DNA from 3 places in the Rahnella sp. CFA14(1/10) genome. Region 2 is predicted to be linked to each of the others. Evidence: riboswitches for the same ligand, from Rfam matches in the RefSeq annotation. Region 2 holds a riboswitch; each other region holds the start of a gene.
The links. Region 2 has a riboswitch for thiamine pyrophosphate ahead of thiB (thiamine ABC transporter substrate binding subunit). Riboswitches for the same ligand answer to the same signal wherever they lie in the genome.
Positions count from the first base shown of each region.

Region 1: another riboswitch for thiamine pyrophosphate. It lies ahead of thiM (hydroxyethylthiazole kinase); the one in region 2 lies ahead of thiB (thiamine ABC transporter substrate binding subunit).
Region 3: another riboswitch for thiamine pyrophosphate. It lies ahead of thiC (phosphomethylpyrimidine synthase ThiC); the one in region 2 lies ahead of thiB (thiamine ABC transporter substrate binding subunit).

Region 1 is NZ_SEWS01000008.1:93,846-97,124, reverse strand. Features, by position in the region: gene thiD (bifunctional hydroxymethylpyrimidine kinase/phosphomethylpyrimidine kinase) at 1-753, opposite strand, end outside; gene thiM (hydroxyethylthiazole kinase) at 740-1,558, opposite strand; TPP riboswitch at 1,593-1,691, opposite strand; gene EVX52_RS16650 (GNAT family N-acetyltransferase) at 1,857-2,279, shown strand; gene EVX52_RS16645 (DUF3313 domain-containing protein) at 2,418-3,077, shown strand; gene EVX52_RS16640 (LysR family transcriptional regulator) at 3,148-3,279, opposite strand, start outside.
Region 2 is NZ_SEWS01000005.1:122,558-125,836, forward strand. Features, by position in the region: gene thiP (thiamine/thiamine pyrophosphate ABC transporter permease ThiP) at 1-832, opposite strand, end outside; gene thiB (thiamine ABC transporter substrate binding subunit) at 808-1,791, opposite strand; TPP riboswitch at 1,835-2,064, opposite strand; gene sgrR (HTH-type transcriptional regulator SgrR) at 2,105-3,279, opposite strand, start outside.
Region 3 is NZ_SEWS01000020.1:7,152-10,430, reverse strand. Features, by position in the region: gene thiC (phosphomethylpyrimidine synthase ThiC) at 1-1,457, opposite strand, end outside; TPP riboswitch at 1,604-1,730, opposite strand; gene rsd (sigma D regulator) at 1,816-2,331, opposite strand; gene nudC (NAD(+) diphosphatase) at 2,429-3,205, shown strand; gene hemE (uroporphyrinogen decarboxylase) at 3,277-3,279, shown strand, end outside.

The sequences.
Region 1 (3,279 bases), on a different contig from region 2:
GTCAAGTGAATCGGCCTGCATCAGCGCCTGCTGTAAATAGTCTTTGGCTTCACGCACAGTACCGGCCCAGTGTTGATGACGCGGACGTAAAGCGGCCAGCGCGGCCGACAGCGTACAACCTGTGCCGTGAGTATGTCGGGTATTCACGCGCGGCGCAGTAAACCGCTCGCGGGAACCCGGTGTAAACAGCCAGTCAGGGCTTTCCTCATCGCTCAGATGCCCCCCTTTCATCAGCACTGCGCCACATCCCATCGCCAGCAGTGCTTCTCCCTGCTCACGCATTTCGGTTTCGTTCACTGCGACCGCACATTCCAGTAACGCCGCCGCTTCCGGCAGGTTTGGCGTAATCATCGAAGCCTGCGGGATCAGCAAACGGCGCACCGCATCAACGGCTTCCGGCAGCAGCAAAGGATCGCCACTTTTCGCCAGCATCACGGTATCCAGCACCACAAACGGTGGCTGATAATGCCGGATCCGCTCCGCCACCGCTTCCACAATCTGGCTGTTTGCCAGCATGCCAATTTTGGTACTGTCGATCCGCACATCGCTCAGTACGGAATCAAGCTGTGCTGAAACAAACCCTGGCTCAATGTTATAGACCGATTGCACACCACGGGTATTTTGGGCTACCAGCGCGGTGATCACACTGGTACCGTACGCGCCAAGCGCCGAAAAGGTTTTTAAATCCGCCTGGATCCCTGCCCCGCCACTCGGATCAGTGCCTGCAATCGTCAGTGCATTAATACGTTTCATTGTCTGCCTCGCCGTTCAGCCATTCTTCGCCCATTAAATACAGATTATCGAGGAATTCAGGCGTGAAACTGCCCGGCCCTTTCACGGCCATACAGGCGCGTTCGCCCGCGCAGGACATCACCCGGCAGGCGGCGGCCACGTTATCCAGACGATCGCCCGGCAAAGCCGCAAAGGCGGCTACTACTGCGGATAGTGCGCATCCTGTTCCCACCACTCGGGTCATCATCGGGTGCCCGCCAGCCACAGCCCAACTGCGCTGGCCGTCGGTGACATAATCGGTTTCACCGGTGACAGCCACGACTGCGCCGGTCTCACGCGCCAGTTGCTGTGCGGCAGGTAAAGCAGAAAAGGAATCATCGCCGCTGTCAACGCCGCGCCCGGACGCACTGACGCCGCTGAGGGCCAGGATTTCGGAGGCATTGCCGCGGATTGCTGCGGGTTTAAGTGTGATGAGTTCACGACAGAATTCTGTACGCCAGTTCAGGCCGCCGACGGCAACCGGATCCAGCACCCAGGGCTTTCCGGCCTGACTGCCTGCCTGAATGGCTGCCAGCATTGCCTGCGCATGGGGATGTGTCAGCGTACCGACATTGACCAGCAGGGCATCGGCGATGGCACTAAATTGTGCCGCTTCGGCGGGATCAACCACCATCGCAGGAGACGCGCCCAGCGCCAGCAGGACGTTGGCGGTAAAAGATTGCACCACGTCATTGGTCAGGCAGTGAACCAGCGGCGCAGCAAAGCGAAGTTGTTTCAGAGAAGTGGCGGCTAAAGCGCCGGGAATGTAGGTAGGTCGGGTATTCATAAGTCTCCCTACCGGCGCTCAAGAAGGCGGTATCAGGAGAGATACCTGACTTCCCTACGCTGGCATAATCCAGATCAGGTAATACGGGTAAAATCTCAGCCCTGCTTTGCAGCGGGCACCCCGAGTCAAGGGAGCATTATTGGCGGCGGAGGTCAGAAGATCAATCAGCAAATGCGTTAAAAAACCAATCAGTGAAGCTTATTGAACTCATTCCGCTTCACTGGCAGTATCTGGGCACAGACCTGAATAACATACGTTGATGAAAAACTTCCTCAGGAGTCAATGCTTGCCCTCAACAATGACTGTACGCCCTTATCAAGAAGCAGACCGCCCGTTTTTACGTACGCTCTATCTGGCCTCGCGCAAGCACACCTGGACATGGCTGGAAGACGATTTTCAGCTGGAAGATTTTGACCGGGCAGTGCTCGGCGAGACAATACTGGTCGCAGAACGTGACGGACATTTACTGGGATTCGCCTCAATTTTCACTCAGGAAAATTTTTTGCATAACCTGTTTGTTGATCCGCAGTATCAGGGAACCGGTGCAGGTTCGGCATTGCTTCACGCTGCTGAAGAAACCTTTACCCGTCAGGGATCGCTGAAATGTTTAGCCAAGAGTAAAAATGCCGTCGCTTTTTATCTGTCAAAAGGCTGGACCATCATCTCTGCGGGGGACAGCCCAAAAGGTGAATACTATTTATTTCATTCACCAAAGAAATAATTGAGAAGAAAATGATTACCCCGAAAAACCTTATTTTCGTGGTTCTGACGAATATCATTTTTTCTTTGTCGTTAAGAGGTTAAATTCCGCAGCAGTGCTATACATACGATGGCTTCCTTAAAAATTTCGAGGGTATGAATGAAAACAATGAAACTGATGCAGATTGCTGCAGTGACCGGTGCGCTGTTCCTGGCCGGTTGTACCAGCCATATTACCCAGACAGAAAAATACTCCGGTTTTTTAGGTGATTATTCCGGTCTGAAGGAAGTCAAAACTGCATCAGGTAATCCGGTGCTGCGCTGGATAGATCCTGCTTTCAAAAAAGCCAATTATTCTTATATCAAATACGAACCGATTAAATTCTATCCGGAACCTCAGCCAACGGAACAAATCGACAAAGCTACCTTGCAGGGGGTGCTGGATTACGCCAACAGCCGCATGAAACCGGCACTGGCAGAGCGCATGCCACTGACAGATCACGCAGGGCCGCGCACACTGATTTTCAAAGGTGCGATCACCGGTGTGAACACCTCGGCAGAGGGTTTGCAGTTCTATGAAGTCATCCCGGTCGCGCTGGTTATTGCGGGTACTGAAACCGCCACAGGCCATCGTACGCGTGATACTGAAGTTTACTTTGAAGGTGAGCTGATCGATGCCAGCACCGGCAAACCGGTGATTAAAGTCGTGCGTAAAGGCTTCGGTAAGCAGGTTGCCAACGATACTCAGAAAGTCACTGCTAACGATTTAAAAGTTGTAGTAGACAGCCTGGCGAACGATACCAAGCTGTTCAAAGAATAACTCCCGAAACAGCATAACAATGAGGGCAGCCAGAGGGCTGCCTTTTTTGTTTACCGGGAATGATAAACCTTCAGACTGAATCAGCGATAAATTCCCGTAACCACTGATGTGCCGGGTCACGGTGCGCACGTTCATGCCACACCATAAACATGTCAAAACCCGGTACATCAAGCGGGGCTTCGGTTATCTGCAAAGCAGGATT
Region 2 (3,279 bases):
AGCGCTGAGAATGCGTTTGCCCGACCGGCAACGCCTGACTGAGTTTCTGACTGAGCAATACCAGGGCCAGACAACAAAATAGCTGGATCAGCGCCAGGCTAGCCGCGCGGCTTAAATCGTAGTCGTAGCTCAGCGCCTGATAAATGGCGAGTTCAATGGTCGTCGCCTGCGGACCGCCGCCCAGGGAAAGGACGGTGGCGAAGCTGGCGAAACACAGCATAAAAATTAAGGCGGCAGCGGGGAAAATCTGCCGGCGCAACGCGGGCCATTCCACGAAGCGGAATTGCTGCCAGACATTCATGCCCAGTTGGGCGGCCAGCTGGCGCTGTTCAACAGCGATATTTTCCAGTGCCTGCACTAAAAGACGGGTCGCCAGCGGCAGATTGAAAAACACGTGCGCCAGCAAAATCCCCTGTAATCCATAGGGCGAGAAATGATAATCCATGCCCAGCCAGCCGCAAATCTGCGCCAGCCAGCCCTGCCTGCCGTAGACACTGAGAATGCCAAACACCGCCACCAAAACTGGCAATACCAGCGTCATCGCGCATAAGCGCAATAACAGCTGGCGGCCGGGAAAACGGCGACGGAACAACGTGCGGGCCAGCAAAATGGCCGGCAGCACTGAGCATAGCGCTGAAAGCAGCGCCTGCCAGAAGGTAAAGCGGATCACGTGCCAGAGATAAGGATCCTGCCAGAGGGCGGGGCCGCTCATCTGTGGCGCATGACGCCACAGAGAGCCTAAGGCCAGTGCGGCCACCAGCAACATAGCCAGCGACGCGATGACCCCCGGCCACAGCCAGCGCGGGATCAACGGCTGACGGCGTTCTGCCATGCCTGAATCCACTGGCTGCGGTGAGTGGCGACATCCTGTGCGCTGTATTGCAGGGATTTCGCTGGCACGGTCAGCTGTTTAAAGGCGTCAGGCAACGGCGTATTCACGACCGGATACATCCAGTTGCCGGTCGGGATCACTTTCTGGAAATCTTCCGTGGTGACGAACTTCATGAACTGTTCAGCCAGTTTCGGTTGCCTGCTGTTTGCCAGCTGCCCTGCAACTTCAACCTGCATATAATGACCTTCAGTGAAGTCCGCTGCGGCGTAGTTATCTTTCTTCTCTTCAACAATATGGTATGCCGGAGAGGTGGTGTAGCTCAGTACCAGATCGCTTTCGCCTTTGAGGAATAAACCGTAAGCCTCGCTCCAGCCTTTGGTGACGGTAACGGTTTTCTTCGCCAGTTTTTGCCAGGCTAGCGGGGCTTTGTCGCCATAAACTTTTTGCATCCACAGCATCAGGCCCAGACCCGGCGTGCTGGTGCGCGGATCCTCATAAATAACTTTCCATTTCTGGTCGCTGTTAATCAGCTCATCAAGGCTTTTTGGCGGGTTCTTGAGTTTATTTTTGTCATAGACGAACGCGAAATAGCCGTAATCGTAAGGCACGAACGTGCTGTCATTCCAGCCACCCGGCACTGTCAGTGTGGCGCTGGTTTTCGGCGCTTTGGCAAATAAACCGGTTTGTTCTGCCGCCTGCAGCAGGTTGTTATCCAGACCGAGGACGACATCAGCTTTGCTGTTTTTACCTTCCATCCGCAGACGGTTCAGCAAAGATACGCCATCTTCCAGCGCCACGTATTTCAGTTCACAGCCGCATTGCGCCTCAAAGGCCTTTTTAATGGCCGGACCGGGGCCCCAGTCGGCAGAGAAAGAATCGTAGGTGTATACCGTCAGAACAGGTTTTGCAGCCAATGCAGGTGCAGAAAGTAACAGCAGGCAGGACAATAATTTTTTCAACTTTGCGCTCCAAAAAAATGAAAGGGCAAAGGATTTTGAGTGAGCATCGCGCAGTCTCAAATCCCTCCGCCGGTATCAACCGGATCAGGTTCGACGGGTCTATATCTCAGCCAAACTTGCTGCGCAGGTGTTGATCCGGCGTCGGGCAGTGCTCGAAATGCTCACGTACTTTGTGTACGCTCTGCTTTCTCCGCGCTGGCCTTCACCGGCTGAACACTTGCTCGCGGCGTTTACATCGCTGCTTTAACAAGTCGGGCACCCCGTTGAGAACGGATGTCATTCTAGTGATTAACGGCGCGATGCGATAGTCCGATTAACTGTCAGGTGGCGCAAACCAGGCGGATTTAAAGTCGAACCAGCCGAGGGTATTCATGCGCACGCCGCGCATACTGCGTTGACCCTGCAATACCAGCCAGTGATGGAACAGCGGGTGGATCTGATGGCTGACCGTCTGTTTCTGACTCCATGTCGCCATCGATAAGTTCCCTGCGTGCCACTGCGCGGCATCGTCGTTCATCTCTTCGCTGAAGCAATGCCTGGCCAGTGGCAATTCGTAGAAATGCGCGAATAATGAAAACTCCAGCGGCAGGGTGAAGTTGGCACTGCCGAGCCATACATCACTTTTAGCGTCGCCGCGGTGCCAGACTGCGTAATCCACTACCTGAGTAATCAGTTCGATACCTTCAGCCACCAGCAGCGGTTTCAGCGCATTACAAATGGCCTGATGTTCGGAGTGCTCGCCGTAAAATGTCAGTGTTATCTGCGTCAGATTTTGCGGTCTGGGCGGACGCGGCTGCGGCGCTTTATGATGCCATCGCGGCAAAAGGCCGTACGCCGGGGACCAGTAGCGCTGATAAATGGGTTCCGCATTATTCAGCAGAGCGATGGGATTGAGTAAATCGCACAACCACTGGCGTGTTTCTTCTGATTGTCCGACCGGTGAGCGCTGGTCAAAAAGCAGGAAATAGCAGCCTTCTTCAAGGCGGCTTTCCAGCTCGCTTTTGCCGGATTCATCGGCCTGAAGCTGCACGCCGGAATGCACCAGCTCTTCACTCAGTTCCGGTAGTACCCAGATATTCACTTCATCAATAAGCGCCCGGAAGCCAAAATAATCGTCAAAGGCGCGGATGCGCAGCTGCGTTTTAATATTACGTACCACGGCGTAAGGACCGGTGCCGACCGGATGGCGGGCAAAATCAGGCAGGGACTGCCATTCCTGTGGCAGGATCATGGCGTGGATATTGCCGAACAGCCATGGCAGCCAGCGATCGGGTTCATTCAGATGGATATCGATGACATTCGGCGTGGGCGTTGTGACCGACTTCAGGTTGCTGAACAACGGATGCGATTTCAGGCGCATAAAAGTAGTGATGATATCCGCCATCCCGAGTTCACGGCCGTGATGAAAATGAATGGCGGGACGCAGATAAAACCGCCAGTGTAGCGGAGAAACTTTCTGCCAGTGATGGGCTAAATCGCCTTCTGCTT
Region 3 (3,279 bases), on a different contig from region 2:
GTGAAATGGTCATAACCCGGCGCGATATCGGTAGTCAGCGGGCCGAGGGTATAGAAGGGCGCTTCGTGGCAATGTTCGAGTTCTTCGGTCATATTGCGGCGGATCATCTGCATCGGCACATGTCCCGGTCCTTCGATCATGACCTGAACATCATATTCCCAGGCGATTTTGGTCAGTTCACCTAATGTACGTAATTCGGCAAATTGCGCTTCGTCGTTGGCATCCTGAATGGAGCCAGGCCGCAGGCCGTCGCCCAGTGACAGCGAGACATCATAGGCGGCACAGATTTCGCAAATTTCGCGGAAATGCTCATACAGGAAACTTTCTTGATGATGTGAAAGGCACCATTTCGCCATGATCGAACCGCCGCGGGACACAATCCCGGTCAGGCGTTTGGCGGTCATCGGCACGTAACGCAGCAATACCCCAGCGTGTATGGTGAAGTAATCGACACCTTGTTCGGCCTGTTCCAGCAACGTATCGCGAAACATTTCCCAGTTCAGGTCTTCGGCCACGCCGTTGACTTTTTCCAGTGCCTGATAAATCGGCACGGTACCAATAGGTACCGGACTGTTACGCAGGATCCACTCACGGGTTTCATGTATATAACGGCCGGTGGAGAGATCCATCACGGTATCCGCGCCCCAGCGTGTCGACCATACCAGTTTCTCGACTTCTTCTTCGATAGAAGACGTCACCGCCGAGTTGCCGATGTTGGCGTTCACTTTCACCAGGAAATTGCGTCCGATGATCATCGGCTCTGATTCAGGATGGTTAATATTGGCGGGAATAATCGCGCGACCGGCAGCGACTTCCTGTCTTACAAACTCTGCGGTGATATTGGCGGGCAGATGCGCACCGAAGCTTTCGCCGGGATGTTGCTGACGCAGAACGTCACCGCGGATGCGTTCACGCCCCATATTTTCGCGAACGGCGATAAACTCCATCTCAGGCGTGATGATGCCTTTGCGGGCGTAATGCAGTTGTGTGACATTTTTACCCGCAATGGCTTTGCGCGGGCGGGGCAGGTGTTCGAAGCGGAGGTGGTCCAGCCCTTCATCCGCCAGTCGCTGCTGGGTAAAACCGGAACTGACCTGCGGGAGTTCCTCCGTGTCCGCCCGCGCGTTTATCCAGCGGGCGCGTAATTTTTCCAGGCCGGTATGCACGTCGATAACTGCCGACGGATCGCCGTAAGGCCCGGCGGTATCATAAACAGGAATCGCTTCATTTTCTTCGAATTGTGGATTGTCTTTGCCGCCGCCGACCAGCGTCGGGCTGAGCTGGATTTCACGCATCGGTACGCGGATATCATGGCGGTCAGTTTCAAGATAAATACGGCGGGAATTGGGAAAAGCTTCACCCTGCAGACTGTCGATAAACGACTGCGCCTGCGCCCGTTGTTCACGGCGGTTTGAAGGTGTCTTTGTAGAAACAACAGTTTTTTGAGTACTCGACATAGCAAATTCCTTGTGTTGTTTTGCGTAGTAAAAACGTGGCAAAAACGTGATGGAAAATTGCTTGTCTGGAGGTTTACGGCAGGAGTAAAAATGGGCGATGGAGCGCAGGCGGCCTGATGCAGGCAGATGCCAGATTACGCTGAACGCATAACATTACTCTTGTTCCCTTCGCGGGTACTAACCCGATCAGGTTCCGCGGATCCCGAATTAACGGTCTCAGCCTGGCGTAATCTTCGCGAGAAAATTATGCGCTAGGCACTCCGACAAGAAGCCTCAATATAGGAGGCGTTTTTTGAAACTACAACTAAAACTATTACTAAAATCACAAATCTTAGCCGGATTTTAGTAGGGCAAAGTCTTAAACCGGTCTGGCGAGATGTTCTTCATTTTCAGGTGGCTTTACTGCCTGACTGCTGCGATTAAAAGCGAGAATAATTAATTGATCTTCCAGCTGAAAACGCGCATCTAACGCTTCACCTATATCGGATAATGCATAATGAAATGCGAAAGCATTGTCATCATCAATATCATTTTCAGTGTAACTATCATGGAAAGCCATGATAGTTTCAGTATTCAGTTCCAGTGCAGGATAGATTTTTGCAGCCTGCAATTTTATCGGGCTATTCGCACCTTCAACTTCATCAATGATCCGCTGATACAGATGGAAATGACCGGCAGACAGATAGTCCACCAGGTTATGGCAAAAGTTATCCAGCGCTTTTTCATTGAGAGGGGTATGTTTTTCTTTATTGGGCTTGAGGCCGACCAAAGTGCAGTACGAAACCAGCAGCTCTTTGCGTGCGTGCAGCCATTGATCCACTAACGCATTATTGCCACCAACGCGTTGGGTCAGTCTTTCCAGACGATTTAGCATGGTTGACTCCGTGAGCGATAAAGACGTAACTAAAAGTTACTAACAGGTGAATATCCCCTCAGATTGTCAGTCCCGATGAGGTTATGCAACAACAATTATGGAATTACAGATTACCGAGCAACACAATGGCTGGTGGGTCATCAGCCAGGACGGCAAGCTATGGCTGCCTGAGGGCGAACTGCCATTTGGCAGCGCCACACAATTTTCTCTGACCGGTAAAACGGCGCGACAGATCGGCGAATGGCAGGGTGAACCTGTCTGGCTGATTCGTCAGGCGATGCCAAACCATATGTTTTCCGCCCGTCAGTTGCTGGATCAGGATCGTGGATTATTCCAGTTGGTCGGGCGCGGTGTACAGCTGTCTGAATTTTATCGATCTCATCAGTTCTGTGGCTACTGCGGGCATGCAATGCATGTCAGCAAAACCGAGTGGGCTGCACTCTGCGGGCACTGCCGCGAACGCTATTATCCGCAGATTGCACCCTGCATTATTGTCGCCATCCGTAAGGGTGATGAGATTTTGCTGGCACAGCATGTCCGGCATCGTAATGGCATTCACACGGTTCTGGCGGGTTTTGTTGAGGTCGGAGAAACCCTGGAGGAAACCGTGGCACGCGAAGTCCTGGAAGAAAGTAATATTCGTGTGAAAAACGTCCGTTATGTCAGTTCTCAGCCCTGGCCGTTCCCCAATTCGCTGATGATGGCATTTATGGCGGATTATGACAGTGGCGACATTCAGCATGACCCGAAAGAGTTGCTTAACGCGAACTGGTATCGCTTTGATGCATTACCGCAGTTGCCACCGCCAGGGACGATCGCGCGCCGTCTTATTGAAGACACCGTGGCTCTTTGTCGTGCTGAACACGAAGAGTAGAGGCGGTTTTACGTGATAGAATACTGTGAGACGATTGTCGGGCGGCCCGAATACTGAAGGAAAGAGCAAGAATG